DNA from 2 places in the Paenibacillus sp. TAF43_2 genome. Region 2 is predicted to be linked to the other one. Evidence: a T-box and tRNA genes for the amino acid it is inferred to sense, from the RefSeq annotation. Region 2 holds a T-box; the other holds one or more tRNA genes.

Region 1 (7,723 bases), on a different contig from region 2:
TTATGGATTAACATTAGGTATTGCTGTGATCGTCAGCGCCTTTATGGTCGGTTTGCGCGAGGACAAAAGAGCGATTCATGATTTTATAGCAGGAACAGAAGTGGTGCATTCTGATTAAGCTGTCTTATGAGCTCGTTGCGATATCATGCAGCGGGCTTTTTTTATTATACTTTTGGCATTTGCCACGACATTTAATGAGGAAACTTTTTGCTTTCTCTATTTTGAATGAAGTAAACTAAGAGTTGTTTGAAATACCTGAGAAATAAGGGAAGTAGGTGGATGATTGATGCAGCACAAGAACGAGGAGAATTCACTTAAGCTAAGCGCGCGTCGACTCTATGCGGAGATATTCTCTTTAAAGGACACACTTTACAATGATCTTCTACATCGGTTTAAGGATGATGTATCACTCACGGAAAAAGCGGAGCAGTGGAAAACCGGCATAATGGCAGCTGCGATCTCTACAGCGCTCTACAGCTCTTCTCTGGGCGGAAACAAGGAGTTTCCTTATGTCTATTCCTATTTGAAAATAAAGCTTAAAACGTATCATTCTGAAGGGGAAGCGGCGATAGAGGACTGTATGTCTGTCATTTCAGGCCTATTAAATGAAGCTGATTACGAGCCTGATTCATTTTCCGAAGGAATCGCTTTATGGCTTTATTTTAGTATTCAAGGAAAAGAGTCGTTTGTAGAAGAAGAGACGGTTCCATATTTGCTTACTGGACAATATATTAATCAAGTTTTTTATAATTGGTTTGATAAGCAGAGCTAATAAAGGCTGCTTATTCAAAAACGATTGCGTTTGAAGGGGATATTAATGATTATGAATACGTTAGTAAATGATTGGGCGCAGAAATTGCAGAGTGAGCTTGAAGCGCCTTATATGCAAGAGCTTTTTGCCATATTGGCAGAAAAATATAAAACGACCACAGTTTATCCGGAAGCAGAAAATATATACAATGCACTTCATCATACATCCTATGAGCAGACGAAAGTGGTCATTTTAGGACAAGACCCTTATCATGGACCAAAGCAGGCGCATGGGCTTAGCTTCTCCGTGCAGCCAGGATTAAAGGTACCTCCTTCACTAAAAAACATTTACAAAGAGCTGGAGTCGGATGTAGGGGCCACTGTGCCTGACCATGGAAGCTTGCTATCATGGGCTAAGCAAGGAGTGCTGCTTCTAAATACAGTGCTTACGGTGGAGGATGGCAATCCTAATTCCCATCAAGGAATAGGGTGGGAGCAATTTACCGATCAGATTATTGCCACTCTAAACGATAGGGAGAAGCCCGTGGTATTTATACTTTGGGGCAAGAATGCAGAAGCGAAAGCGAAGCATATTAATGGTGACAAGCATCATTTAATTATTTCACCGCATCCGAGCCCATTTGCAGCGCGCAAAGGTTTTTTTGGAAGCAAACCATTTTCCAGGACAAATCGTTTCTTAGAATCGATTGGAAGCGAGCCGATTGACTGGTCGATTCCAATGCTGAATGAGCTTGAAAGCAAATAAAAAAAGACTTCTCAACTGTCTGATGGTTAATAAGACAGGTAGAGAAGTCTTTTTTGGTTTAATTGATGATGATCGCTTTGCCTGTTGACGATTCACTTGATCCCGTAGATTGCGAGGATTGGGTGAGTACTGGCTTTAGCTTAGCATCAATATAAGTGGAGGCGGATACGTCTGTAATAACTTGAGGATACATTTTATCTGGATCAGGCATGACCAATTCTACATTGATGAAAGCTTGATCTCCTTCGAAAGCAATAGAGGTAATACGGAAACCATAACCGGGATGCCCTACTTGAGTGCTTACGGTTACTTTATTGATCTGCGGGTTTACCGCCTCAATCGAAAGCTTCAGGTCGAGGCTCGGTTGCTCAGGCTTAGTTGGAATCGGAGCCGTCTCCTTTACAAATGTAATGGCGTCATATAGCCAGCCTGCTGCTTCACCGCGCAAAATAGCTTTTTTAGGATAAAACTTGTTCGCATTATCCAATGTGACGATTTTGCTTATGAGAAGCTTTTGAATGCTGTCCATGTAGGTTTTGTTCACATCAGCCGCATCTTCCAACTGCATGAAAATTTCTATAAAAGCGTAATCGCCTTTCGTCATCATAGCTTTAAACAAATGATGAGCAAATTGCTCGCGGGTCATGATGTCGTTAGCTTTGACCGTTTTTGGAATTTCTAGACCATTAATGCTCGCGATGATAAAAGCTTGCGAATACCAAGCGTTATCTTTTATGTTTGTAAAATAGTCGCTTGCTTTAGGTTCTTTAATGAAGCGGATATGGTCAATATTAATATCTAACCCTTTAACGATCAAAGAAACGCCTTCGGCATAAGTGAGCTTGCCTTTAGGATTAAACTTGTCATGTTTATCTCCGCTTAGTATGCCCATCTTCTTAAGCTCGTTAATTTTATGCTCGTTTACGTCATTTTTAACGTCCTTGAAAGCCCATGCGGATTGTCCAAGAGTGAAGAGCATCATTGCAACCAGTGTCATTGTCAGTATCAATCGTCTTTTCATACGGTCACCTCTTCTTTTATTTGCTGCAGCACTTACTTGACGTCGTTAAAAGACAAATTGTTGCAATTATTATACAATCATTGTGACCGATTCTACTTTTGTGGAGACATCGTGATGAGAGTGGAGAGTCAGAAAAATCTGTAAAGAAATATGTTGACTTGACGTCTTTCACCTGATATATTATTAATTGTCGCTAATATGATCTGGTAGCTCAGCTGGGAGAGCACTATCTTGACAGGGTAGGGGTCACAGGTTCGAACCCTGTTCAGATCATACAAACAAAAAACCCGCAAACCCTTGTGATACATGGGATTGCGGGTTTTTCCTTTTTCGAATAAACTCAATTATCATCACTTGATTTTGACTGTGATACGAATTTGATACGAAAGAACTCTAAATAAAAGGCTGACGGACACGAATATCAAACTTCGGATTTCTGCTTATTCTTGTTAAGCTGAATCAGATTTCTTTGATGAGAGGTGATTCCAATGAATCAACAAAATCCAATTTATATTCTCATACAAGTTATACTCCCGCTGGCTTTGGTCTTTCTATTCATCTACATCTACACGAATAGGATGACCAAAGCGACACATTTTGTTTGTCCGTTGTGTCGCAGTCGTTTTAAATTATCAAAAGTAGGCTTTGCATCGGCACTAAAGACGGGAGTATTTAACGAGCGAATCGTAACTTGTCCTGTTTGTGGCTATAAAGGCAGGATGCCCATTATAAAGGATTAGGAGTTCATAACTTAAACTTCGGAAGCCTTGATAATCAAGGTTTTTTTTGATTTTATAATCAAAACTGCGATACGAAAAACCCTCAGATTCTCCTAAACATTCTCTCCTTGATTAACGAAAAAATCGATTTAAATCAAGTGGACGGCAGTACCGTCAACAACTCTTTTGCACGCGCAATTCGTAACCATTTCACTCCTTCACTTGCCAAGTCTATTTAGCATTTGGTAAAGCGTGTTCGGTACAGTACTTACCTTATGGTAAGTAGGTGAACGAAAAGTGCATACTTCCGCAATGCGGCGATGCGATCTATACTCTAGTTCAGAAACAAATACCGCTCAAGGAGGGCAATACATTGAAAACACTTGTTATCATTACACATCCAAACATGGAAGCATCCATCGTCAATAAACGCTGGGCGGATGAGCTTCGTAAATATCCCGACAAATATACGGTTCACGATTTGCACAGAGCCTATCCCGACGGAAAAATCGACGTGGAAAAGGAACAACAGTTGATTGAAGCGCATAGCAATTTAGTTTTGCAGTTCCCTGTTTACTGGTTCAGTTCTCCACCGCTGCTTAAACAATGGCTTGACGAGGTGCTAACTTACGGGTGGGCATACGGATCAAAGGGCGATAAATTAAGAAATCGAAAAACCGCTCTAGCTGTAACCGCAGGGGGAAGGGAAAAYGACTTTACCGAAGAAGGGAAATTCCGTTACGGACTTGACCAACTCTTATCTCCCTTTGACACGACATTTTTGTATTGCGGCGCAGATTATCGTTCCTTCTATGCCTTCTATGGTGCGGAATACGAGACGGAAGGAAATCCAGATTACTTAAGAAAATTAGATATTAGCGCGCACGGTTATGTTGATTTTATTGATAGTCTTTAATTAGTAGTGAAACGAAAAGCAGCATTTCCATCCATGGAAATGCTGCTTTTCTTCTTGAGTATTTATATCGAAAGCGGAATTGTTGCCGCCTGCGCGGCTGGTATGCCATTTTTTTCTCCCCATTGGCACATGATATCCAGTACCGGAATAATCGTTTGCCCCAACTCGGTCAAGGAATACTCGACTTTGGGAGGGATTTGTGGGAATTCCTCGCGGCTGACAATGCCGTCTGTCTCCAACTCTTTTAACATCACGCTTAATGTTTTAAAGGATATAGTGCCGATTCTCCGTTGCAGCTCATTGAACCGCATGACCTTGTTTTCGGAGAGCCAGTACAGTATGGTCATTTTATATTTGCCGCCAATAACAGACAATGTGTAGCCGAAGCCAGTGTCTTTGGGTTGAATGCCAGTCGGTACACAGTTTTCAACCTGCATGGGCTGTTATCCTCCTTTTGAGATATTCGACGAAAAAGGCAGGTGCTGCCGCGTCTCTATGCTAAGAATTCGTTTTCTCTGTAATTGATAATTCACTGAAAAGTCAACCTGGGAGCAATAAACTTACTATACCATTTCGAAACGATTAGTTCAAAACACTCTGGCAGTAAAAAGGTGCTTGATATAGCAAATGAGAAACTTTCTAACCACCATTTTATGGATATAAATTTAAGCAATTATTAAAAGTATTTTATAGCAATCTATTATAAGTATCAATTACTTGAAAAAGAATTGACGTAGTATGACAAATATTTCTAAGATAACCCTTGGAATTTGTGGTAATATGCAGAAAATTGTTGAAGGGGGAAAGTTTGATGAAAAAAGTTCAAATCTTTACATTACTCGCACTCATATTGCTTGTTTTATCAGCCTGCGGGGGATCACAAACAAATAATGCAGCCAAATCTTCAAGTAACAATCAAGCAAGCACGGTGGATAGCAAGGAGACTGAGGCTACTGAAACACCCAAAGAAACGGAAACTCCGCCTACGGAGGAACCGAAAGAAGCATCCTTCAAGCCAGGTGAAAAATTCAAATTAGGCACTTGGGAAATTACCCTTGAATCATTTGAGTTTAATCAAAAAGTGAGTAGTGATATGTTTTCCTCAAGCACTGATGAAGGCAATAAATTTATTGTATTAAATTATAATGTTACCAATAATGGCAAAGCGGCAAATGATTTTACTGCAATGATAAATGGTATTCAAATGAAAGCTATTTTTAAAGGCGAGTATGAATATGATTACACTGTAACTATGATCGATGGAGACTTGAGTCAAAATAGTATTAAACCATTAGCGAGCAAAAAAGGTTTTGTTGTAATCGAAGTTCCAGACTCGGTAGCTAGTTCCAATGAAAGTCTTGTAATTAAGCTTGAAGATGATGGGGAAAAAGCTCAAATCGTTTTAAAATAGTAGATACAGTCACTCATTATTGTGGGTGTTTTTTTATCCCGAAAAAGCAAACTTTAATCGCGGCAGTTGATTGTTCCATTCTTTTAAGAGAGAGTTGCGCCGAAGCCGAACATGGCAAGGTAAAGTAGTTAATTAGAGGAAGCAGGAGGGAAAATCAAAACAGGGAAATCAAATGGTGTTGTGGCAGTTAGGATCGTGAGCCTTATGAGGTGAAGAGGAGAATGCTGCAAAATTTTGATAAGGTAGGTGCACGTTCAGAACCCTTGCATAGCAAGGGTCCTTTTTATTTTATGTCCACAATTAAACCTCCAAAACCTAATTTCATATTCTTTCATGCAATATAAGAAAACCTCTTCATGCGAAAGGGCTAATTTGAATGATTGGCTAAGCATCCGGAATATTGATTTAAGAGAAAGTCCAGTTCTTGGCTAATTTTGAGAACAGCTTGATCTGTAAAATTATTGCACGCGCCAAATATCTCGACCATTTCAGCTCGTAATTCTTCAATTCTTTGTTGATAAAAGCAGATGTTCATCATAATCCCTCCAACTTTTCATTTGTTAAATTAAGGATAAACGAAGGTTGTTAGAATTTTTTAACAATGAGATTAGGATAATGTTAGTTTTCTGAACAATCTCAAAGAAGCAGGCCTTCGTATTAGATTAACTAAACATATCAGTTTCATTTGAAACAGTTTCAAGATGGAAAACCCCCAAGTAGCGATTTATGCCTTTGGGGGTTCAGTTTAAACTTGTATATCGATGCTTTGGCCTAAATGAGGTTGTGCTTGTTTCATCATTTGAACCATATCCTGCGTTTGCTGCGTAGCTTGTTCCTTTGCTAAAGACATGACACGGATGCTCGCTGCAAGTGCTAAGCTGTTCTGATTCATTGCTATTGATGCTGCTGCTATATCCATAAAACACCTCCTTATTTCATTATCGGCAAAAACGATCAACTTCTTTACAATAAATCGTTGCTCGCTGGTGCTGCCCTGATATGCTGCTTAAACCTGTTTCATGCGACTTAATTGTGGATTTAATTTAAACAATACTAAAGGCACGATTCCCAGCATACGATGATAGAAAGCGCGCAGGAGGCGGTTGCTGTTGGCAGCAGAGTATGCCTATTTAGCCATTTGGCTATTGGGGATGTTTGGAATTATCGGCATTGTTATTGGTTCTGTAGCAAATTTCGCAATACATGATTCTTTGTCACATGACGAGCAGTTTGTTTGGAGAAGGAAACTTCCAGCTGACGCAATCAAAAGAAAATAAAATCAAAAATCCAGCGTTCGCTCCTCATGCGATAGCGCTGGATTTTTTTGTAAGGTGATGGTGCATAATTATTGCACACGCAAGGCATGATATAAATTGGCTGTACATTCTGATAAGTTGAGAGGGGCTAACAAAGATGAGTCACGAGGTTGACGGACAAGATACTAGGGAGCAAATTGTTGCCGTACAAAAGGATGGAGACGGTGATCTTACCGCATTCAAAACGAATAGCGGCCGAGTGCTTGACTATGCAACGGCACTTCAAGAGGTACAAGCAGGTCATATTGCAGGGGTAAATGCCTTTAAAGGAAAAGATGGCGAAATCTATATTCGAGGCGACGCAGATGGAGATCCAACAAACAATTTGGATCAGCTTCCAATGTTCTAAATTAAATGTTAACAACATTAATAAAAAGGCGCCGCACTTCTTAGATGTCGGCGCCTTTTTTGTATTTAGTTGATCTCATAGCTTTCATGCTGCCTAACGATTCGCATATGGCCGGTTAGACCTTCATATTGCTCTATGGTGTCTCCGTAATGCATAAGCCATATTTTACTTTGAATAGATTCAGGAAGGCTTAGAAGCTCCTCCAGGCTTGCGTGAACAACAGCTGGCGCTTCAAGCTGGCAATCATGGTAAATAGTCGTTACGCCATCATCAACTAATTGCTGAAGCAGCTCTGGATCAAATCGCATGTCGGCAGAGTAGAAGAAGCTGTTGTTAAAAATAAAGGAATAGCTTGGCTTATTAGGAATATGCTTCGTTTGCAACAGCTTAACAGTCAAACCAGGATGAATTTCAAATTCGTTATTTGGCTGAATCGGATGGACCTCGAAAAAATCCTCAAGCTTGGTTAAAGGAT
Region 2 (7,723 bases):
GCTGGCTTTAGTGACGTTCCAATTATGTCTTACTCTGTTAAATTTTCTTCGGCTTACTACGGCCCTTTCCGTGATGCCGCACATTCGGCTCCGCAATTCGGCGACCGCAAAACATACCAGATGGATCCAGCTAACGTGCGCGAGGCGCTTCGCGAAGCAGAGTCAGATATTGCTGAGGGCGCCGATATGCTAATGGTCAAGCCTGCTCTAGCTTACTTGGATATTTTGAGACTGCTTAAGGATAAATATAATTTACCGGTTGTCGCTTATAACGTAAGCGCAGAATACTCGATGGTGAAAGCCGCTGCAGCTAATGGCTGGATTGATGAGCAATCGATCGTTCTTGAAACCTTGCTAGGCATGAAGCGTGCTGGTGCTGATCTCATTATTACGTACCACGCAAAGGATGCGGCACGTTGGTTGAAGGGAGAGGGGTAAGCAGATGAGTGAACAGTCGAACCTTAGAAATGATGCGCGCTCAGTAGAAGCTTTCGAAAGAGCGAAAAAAGTAATGCCAGGCGGTGTAAACAGCCCGGTTAGAGCATTCAAATCAGTGGGCTTGAACCCTGTCTATATGGAGCGGGGGGAAGGCAGCCGCATTTATGATATCGATGGCAACAGCTATATCGATTATGTAGCATCATGGGGCCCTCTCATTATGGGTCATGCCCATCCTGAAGTTATCGAAGCGATTAAACGTACAGCAGAGAAGGGGACAAGCTTCGGCGCCCCAACAGAGCTTGAAACATTGATGGCTGAGCTTGTTTGCGAGCGAGTACCTTCAGTTGATATCGTTCGCATGGTTAACTCCGGTACGGAAGCGACGATGAGCGCCATTCGGCTTGCTCGGGGTTATACGAAACGAAGCAGGATTTTGAAATTCGAAGGCTCATATCATGGTCATGCGGATAGCTTGCTCATTAAAGCAGGCTCAGGTGTTGCGACGCTTGGCTTGCCTGACAGCCCGGGTGTACCGGAGCATGTAGCTTCGCATACGATTACGGTACCATACAACGATATTGAATCAGTAAAGCTTGCTTTCGAAAAATTTGGTGAGGAAATTGCTTGTGTCATCGTTGAACCGGTAGCTGGCAACATGGGCGTTGTTCCGCCATTGCCTGGTTTCTTGCAAGGATTGCGCGACATTACAACGCAGTACGGTACGGTTCTTATTTTTGACGAGGTAATGACGGGCTTCCGTGTTGGTTATAACTGCGCGCAGGGACTTTACGGTATTACGCCAGACCTTACTTGCTTCGGCAAAGTAATTGGCGGCGGATTGCCAGTCGGTGCATACGGCGGCAAACGGGAGCTTATGGAGATGATTGCACCGAGCGGACCTATCTATCAAGCGGGAACCTTATCAGGCAATCCGCTTGCGATGGCGGCAGGTTATGCAACATTGAATCTGCTAACCCCTGAAGTGTATGAGCATATGGAGCGTCAAGCAGTTAGGCTGCAGCTTGGTTTTGAAGCGAATGCGCGCAAACATGGCATTGCAAATACGATTAACCGTGTTGGATCGATGGTTTGTCCGTTCTTCACGGATACGTTTGTCATCAATTTCGAAACGGCAAAAACATCCGATCTAGAGCGCTTTAAGGCTTATTTTGCGGCGATGCTTGATTTGGGTGTAAGCATTGCTCCTTCACAATTTGAAGGCATGTTTGTTTCCGGGGTTCATTCGAATGAGGACATAGATGCGACAATCGAAGCGCATGATATTGCGTTTAGCCGCTTGTAATATCGCTGTATTTTGAAATGAAGGCAAGAGGCTCGTAAGGAAGCGAAGTTGTTTTTGCTTCGTTTACGATTGGGAGGAACGTTATATGATTGATGGTCAGATGAAGAGGAATGGACAATGGCTGGAGCTAGACTGGCTTGCTCTTGGCGCTGCGTCCTCTGATACCATTAATCCTGAATCGGAAAAGGATCCGGCGGCAACGCCGGAGCTTGCGCAGCCGCGGGCTGGCAGTCATCCGCACCTTGTGCGTCAGTGGCTGCTGGCCCGTTCCTTTTTTCCGCAGAAGTGGATTAATCGGTTGTTTTCAATTGGAGGCATTCAGTGGAACGGAGAGCAGCTGCAGCTGCTTGCTTTCCCGCCAGTAGATCCGCGCAGTGATGCTTCATATCGTCACCTGCGCAGGGATACTAAACTAAAAATGCCAGATGTGTTGTATGAAGACGATTTCTGCGTTGTATTTGACAAGCCTGCTGGCATGGCAGTGCATGGGTCATCTCCCGGTCAAAGCGGAACGCTGGATGAGGCGGCGGCATGGCATCTTTTGAGCCAAGGCGATCCGCTGAATATACGTCATATCCACAGGCTGGATGATGATACGTCTGGTCCCGTTTTATATGCAAAAAATGATTTGGCCCAGTGGAAGCTTGATGAGGCGATGAGAGCGAAAGCGATAGACAGACAATATATGGCTGTCGTTCAAGGCCGAATGTCAAAGCTTTCGGGTACAATCAATATGCCAATAGGGAAGGATCGACATCACCCGGCAAGGCGCAGAGTTTCAGAAAACGGCGATCTAGCAATTAGCCATTACGAGGTTGTGGCAGCAAATTCTCGATCGTCAATAATACGTGTAAAGCTTGAGACGGGACGAACGCATCAAATTCGGGTTCACTTAAGTCATATTGGACATCCGCTGCTTGGAGACGGTCTGTATGGAGGCAGCACAGCACAGTTGAAGCATCAAGCGCTGCATGGGGAAAAGCTTGTTTTTCCTCATCCTCTGACCGACTCGCTAATAGAAGCAGCCTCGCCTTGGCCTGAGTGGCTGATGCAGCTTTCAGAAGAGATGGAGTTCCGTTCAAAATGATAGTCATGCTCCTGCCCAACCTACCATATAGATAAGTAGTGAATGTAACGTTAGACCAAGCATTCAGTATGAGAGGGGAGGATTTAGGCGTGTCGGATCAAACGAACGGATTACGTTTTGATGTGTATGAGCGCGTCCACTTGCCCGATGATGTTGCGGCAATTGACGAGTTGGAGGAAATTGAGCTTGTTCCTCGTATTCAAGTTATCGATCAAGGGGACCATGCCGTGCTTAGAGGGCAGCTTCTGCTTAGCGGGGTATATAGGAGTCAAACTGATTCCGAAAACTCCCTGACGCTGGAGCACTGGATACCGGTCGAAATAACGCTGCCAATGAACCGCATATCACGGCTGGATGATATTTCGATTGAAATTGACAATTTTGACGTCGATCTTTTGTCTGCTCGCACATTGAACATTACGGGTGTTCTTTCTTTGCGCGGTATTTCTGCTCAGCCTATTCAGGAGCCGGAGGACATTTGGCGAGAAGAACCTTTTACTGTCATTCATCAACGGGAAGTTTATGATGAACGAGTCGTGGAAGCTTTTAATGGTCAAAATACCGCTAATGAACAATCGTACATAGCGGAAGAACTTGAGCTTGCTGCGCAAGAGGAGATTTCAAACGAGCAAAAAGCCGATGCATCGGATGAGCCTGAGGAAGCAACCGTAACCATCTCTTCCTCATCTTCAGGCGGAGGCTGGTCATCTTCGCAGTTATTCGCATCTCCTGCTCCGCAGGAAGAGGATGTGGAGAGCCAAGAAGATGAGAGAGAAATTCCACTATCTTCTCAGCAAACAAGCAACGAGGGCTGGTTAGCAACATCCTCGCCGTTTGCAAATGATTCCGCAGTGATTCCACCAGTTGAAGCAGCAAGCGAGCAAGTACTGGCGGAGGAACGTGAAGAGCCGGTACAAATCGATGTTCCAATAACTCCAATAGCTCCAATAGCTCCAGTAGCAGAGGCTTTCCCGCAGCAGAGTCCTGTTCCAGAGCAGGAAAAGCAGGAGCCGCGTATCGCAATTACAAACAAGCAGCCGCAAGAGGGTTCTGGTTTGGCAGGAGATGTCGGCATTCTCACGCTGCTTCAGACAAGTCGGCGTGAACAAGCAGCACGTCAGGCGGCAGAACAGGTAGTCGCTCAGCAGCGGGCAGATGAGGAAGCTAGAGTACAGGCTTCCGGCGATGAGATTGAGTGGAAAAACTTATTTCTGGGCAAACGCTCGGAAGATAAGGAATTTAAGAAAATTCGGATGTGTATTGTGCAGCGGGACGAGACGCTTGATGTCATCGCTACACGCTATAGCATGAATCCGAGAGAAATTGTAATGTATAACCGTTTGGACGACTCAAGTGTGTCGGAAGGACAGCTGTTATACATTCCATAGAGGCTTCTGTAACGAAAATGCCCTTATTGCTCATTAATTTGAGCGATAGGGGCATTTCTTGCTTCTGCCGAGGTTGACTCAAGTGAGCAACAAAGGTATGATAAAAGTATATATGTGTTATAACGACATTGATGGGGAATAGTAGGCAGCAAAGCCTTCAGAGAGTGGAACCGTTACGCTGAGAGGTTCTGCAGGAAGTGACTGCTACGAGTCGCCCCGGAGTTGCCTGAGCCAAGTAGGAGCAACCTGTGCTCTACCGAAGTCAGGCCGGCCGCAGCCGTTATCTGTTTGAGTGCCATGCGGATACATTTCGCGTGGAACAAAGGTGGTACCACGGAAGCTTAACCTTTCGTCCTTTATGATAAGGGCGGCAGGTTTTTTTTGTTTTTGTAGATCGATTTATGGAGGATGGACGAATGTCAGAAAATCAAACGACAACTGCAATGCCGACAACTTATGATCCTAAGGCAGCTGAGCAGAAATGGTACGATTACTGGATGCAGGGAAAATTTTTCGAGGCAGGCAAACGACCGGATGCACAGACGTATACGATTGTTATTCCGCCTCCTAACGTTACCGGAATGCTGCATATCGGGCATGCGTTAGATTTTACCCTACAAGATATTTTAATTAGAACGAAGCGTATGCAAGGATTCGACACGCTATGGGTGCCAGGAACTGACCATGCGGGCATCGCGACGCAAACAAGAGTTGAGCAGAAGCTGCGTGAGCAAGGAATTTCGCGCTACGACCTAGGTCGTGAAGCATTCCTAGAGAAAGTATGGGAGTGGAAGGATGAGTACGCAAGTACGATTCGCGATCAATGGTCGAAGATGGGACTTTCCCTCGATTATTCGAGAGAGCGGTTCACTTTGGATGAAGGCCTCTCCAAGGCTGTACGCGAGGTTTTTGTTAAGCTCTATGATAAGGGCTTGATCTATCGCGGCAAAAAAATCATCAACTGGGACCCTGCTGCCCGCACAGCTCTTTCAGATATTGAGGTAGAGCACAAGGAAATCAATGGTCATTTGTATCACTTGAAATATCCTCTTAAGGACGGTTCAGGCTTTATAACGGTTGCAACGACACGTCCAGAAACGATGCTCGGCGATACAGCTGTAGCGGTTCATCCAGAGGATGATCGTTACAAGCACTTGATTGGGCAAATGATCGTGCTTCCAGTCGTTGGGCGCGAAATTCCGATTATTGCAGATGAGTACGTCGATAAGGAATTTGGTTCAGGTGCCGTAAAAATTACGCCTGCACATGATCCAAATGACTTTGAAGTTGGCGAGCGCCACAGTCTGCCGCAAATCATTGTGATGGATGAGACAGGTACAATGAACGCTGAAGCTGGTCCTTATCAAGGTCTCGACCGTGCGGATTGCCGCAAGCAGCTCGTTAAGGATTTGCAGGAGCAAGGCGTATGCGTGGAAATCGAAGATCATGTGCATCAAGTTGGTCACAGTGAGCGTAGCGGCGCCGTTGTTGAGCCCTATTTGTCTACACAATGGTTCGTTGCTATGAAACCTCTAGCTGAGGCTGCAATCGCAGCTCAAAAGGCTGGCAAAGGTGTCAACTTCGTACCTGAGAGATTCGAGAAAATATATTTGCACTGGATCGAGAACGTACGCGATTGGTGTATTTCTAGGCAGCTATGGTGGGGTCACCGCATACCGGCTTGGTATGATGAGACGACAGGTGAAACACATGTATCCCGTGAGAATATGGAAGGCGATCACCTTACTCAAGATAATGACGTGCTTGATACGTGGTTCAGCTCCGCATTATGGCCGTTCTCAACACTAGGCTGGCCGGATGAAACGAATGACCTGAAACGTTATTACCCAACGGATGTACTCGTAACGGGTTATGACATCATTTATTTCTGGGTATCCCGAATGATCTTCACAGCTCTTGAGTTTACAGAGCAATCTCCGTTCAAGGATGTGCTGATGCACGGACTTGTTCGTGACTCCGAAGGACAAAAGATGTCCAAGTCGAAGGGCAATGGTGTCGATCCGCTTGAGGTTATCGAGAAATATGGTGCAGATGCTATGCGTTATATGATCTCGACAAGCAGCACGCCGGGGCAGGATTTGCGTTTCCGCTGGGAGAAGGTTGAGCAATCGCGCAACTTTGCGAACAAAATTTGGAATGCATCACGCTTCGCGCTGATGAATCTTGAAGGGGTTGAAGCAGCTGATATTGATATCACTGTTAATCTCGGAACAGCGGATCGCTGGATTTTGCATCGCCTGAATGAAACGGTTCGTGATGTAACTCGATTAATTGACAGCTATGAGTTCGGTGAAACTGGACGTCTATTGTATAATTTCATTTGGGACGATCTTTGCGACTGGTACATTGAATTCGCTAAGCTTAGCCTTTACAGCACGGATGAAGCAGCTAAAAAAGCTACGCAATCGGTACTTGCTTATGTGCTAGACCGTACGCAGCGTCTTATTCACCCGTTCATGCCATATATCAGCGAAGAGATTTGGCAGCATCTGCCTCATGTTGGCGATACGATCACTTTGGCAGAATGGCCGGTTTATGATACTGCGCTTGAAGCGCCGGACGCTGTGAAAGAGATGGAGCTTCTGATGGAGATGATCCGTTCAGTTCGTAATATCCGAGCAGAAGTAAATGTTCCGATGAGCAAAAAGATTGAAATGCTAATTAAGCCTGCTAGCGAGGCTGAGGCTGCTATTATGTCCCGCAACGAAGAATTTATTAAACGTTTCTGCGGTACGTCAAGTTTGGAGACTGGCCTCCACATTAGTGCGCCGGACAAAGCAATGACTGCGATTTTAACTGGTGCTGAGATTTATTTGCCGCTTGCCGGCTTAATCGATATTGCTCAGGAGATTGCTCGTTTAGAGAAGGAACATCAGCATTTGAATACCGAGGTAGAGCGGATTGAGAAGAAGCTCAGCAATGAAGGCTTTGTGGCAAAAGCGCCAGCTAAGGTTATCGATGAAGAACGCGCCAAAATGAACGATTATGCAGACAAACGCGACAAGGTACTAGCTAGAATTGCGGAATTGCGCGGATAACGCTGCAAAACGGAAGAAGGACGATTAGTATGACAGATCAACAAATAGAGCAGCGGCCTGCAGGGCCGCTGCAATCCTACCGGGAAGCGGTAGATTGGATTACTGGGCTAATTCCATTCGGTATTCGTCCAGGTCTTGATCGGATCGAGCAATTGATGGAACGGCTGGATAACCCGCATCGCAGATTAAAGTTTATCCACATTGCCGGGACAAATGGGAAAGGGTCTACTTGTGCCTATTTGACGAGCGTTTTGCTGCGCGGCGGATATGATGTAGGCACATTTACATCGCCATATATAACGAAGTTTACGAATCGTTTTCAATATAACGGGATCGATATCGAAGAAGAGACTCTGCTTAGACTTGCCAATGAGCTAAAACCTCATGTTGATGAGCTTGCTCAGACAGAACTTGGCTCGCCTACGATGTTTGAAGTATCAACAGC

The links. A T-box is a leader RNA that pairs with one kind of tRNA and senses whether it is charged. The one in region 2 lies ahead of AB4Z17_RS21115 (valine--tRNA ligase), so its partner is inferred to be a tRNA-Val.
Region 1: it encodes a tRNA-Val, which carries the amino acid that the T-box ahead of AB4Z17_RS21115 (valine--tRNA ligase) is inferred to sense. The anticodon was not compared.

The regions. Positions count from the first base shown of each region.
Region 1 covers NZ_JBFRDK010000057.1:24,884-32,606, reverse strand. The annotation lists gene AB4Z17_RS14760 (RDD family protein) at 1-118, shown strand, start outside; gene AB4Z17_RS14755 (hypothetical protein) at 287-772, shown strand; gene AB4Z17_RS14750 (uracil-DNA glycosylase) at 824-1,516, shown strand; gene AB4Z17_RS14745 (S-layer homology domain-containing protein) at 1,575-2,537, opposite strand; tRNA gene AB4Z17_RS14740 (tRNA-Val) at 2,738-2,810, shown strand; gene AB4Z17_RS14735 (NAD(P)H-dependent oxidoreductase) at 3,630-4,172, shown strand; gene AB4Z17_RS14730 (winged helix-turn-helix transcriptional regulator) at 4,235-4,609, opposite strand; gene AB4Z17_RS14725 (DUF4352 domain-containing protein) at 4,984-5,583, shown strand; gene AB4Z17_RS14720 (aspartyl-phosphate phosphatase Spo0E family protein) at 5,951-6,118, opposite strand; gene AB4Z17_RS14715 (YjfB family protein) at 6,329-6,502, opposite strand; gene AB4Z17_RS14710 (hypothetical protein) at 6,693-6,860, shown strand; gene AB4Z17_RS14705 (DUF3892 domain-containing protein) at 6,997-7,248, shown strand; gene AB4Z17_RS14700 (MBL fold metallo-hydrolase) at 7,314-7,723, opposite strand, start outside.
Region 2 covers NZ_JBFRDK010000108.1:11,537-19,259, reverse strand. The annotation lists gene hemB (porphobilinogen synthase) at 1-438, shown strand, start outside; gene hemL (glutamate-1-semialdehyde 2,1-aminomutase) at 443-1,744, shown strand; gene AB4Z17_RS21125 (RluA family pseudouridine synthase) at 1,830-2,831, shown strand; gene AB4Z17_RS21120 (LysM peptidoglycan-binding domain-containing protein) at 2,921-4,219, shown strand; T-box leader at 4,339-4,579, shown strand; gene AB4Z17_RS21115 (valine--tRNA ligase) at 4,636-7,278, shown strand; gene AB4Z17_RS21110 (bifunctional folylpolyglutamate synthase/dihydrofolate synthase) at 7,308-7,723, shown strand, end outside.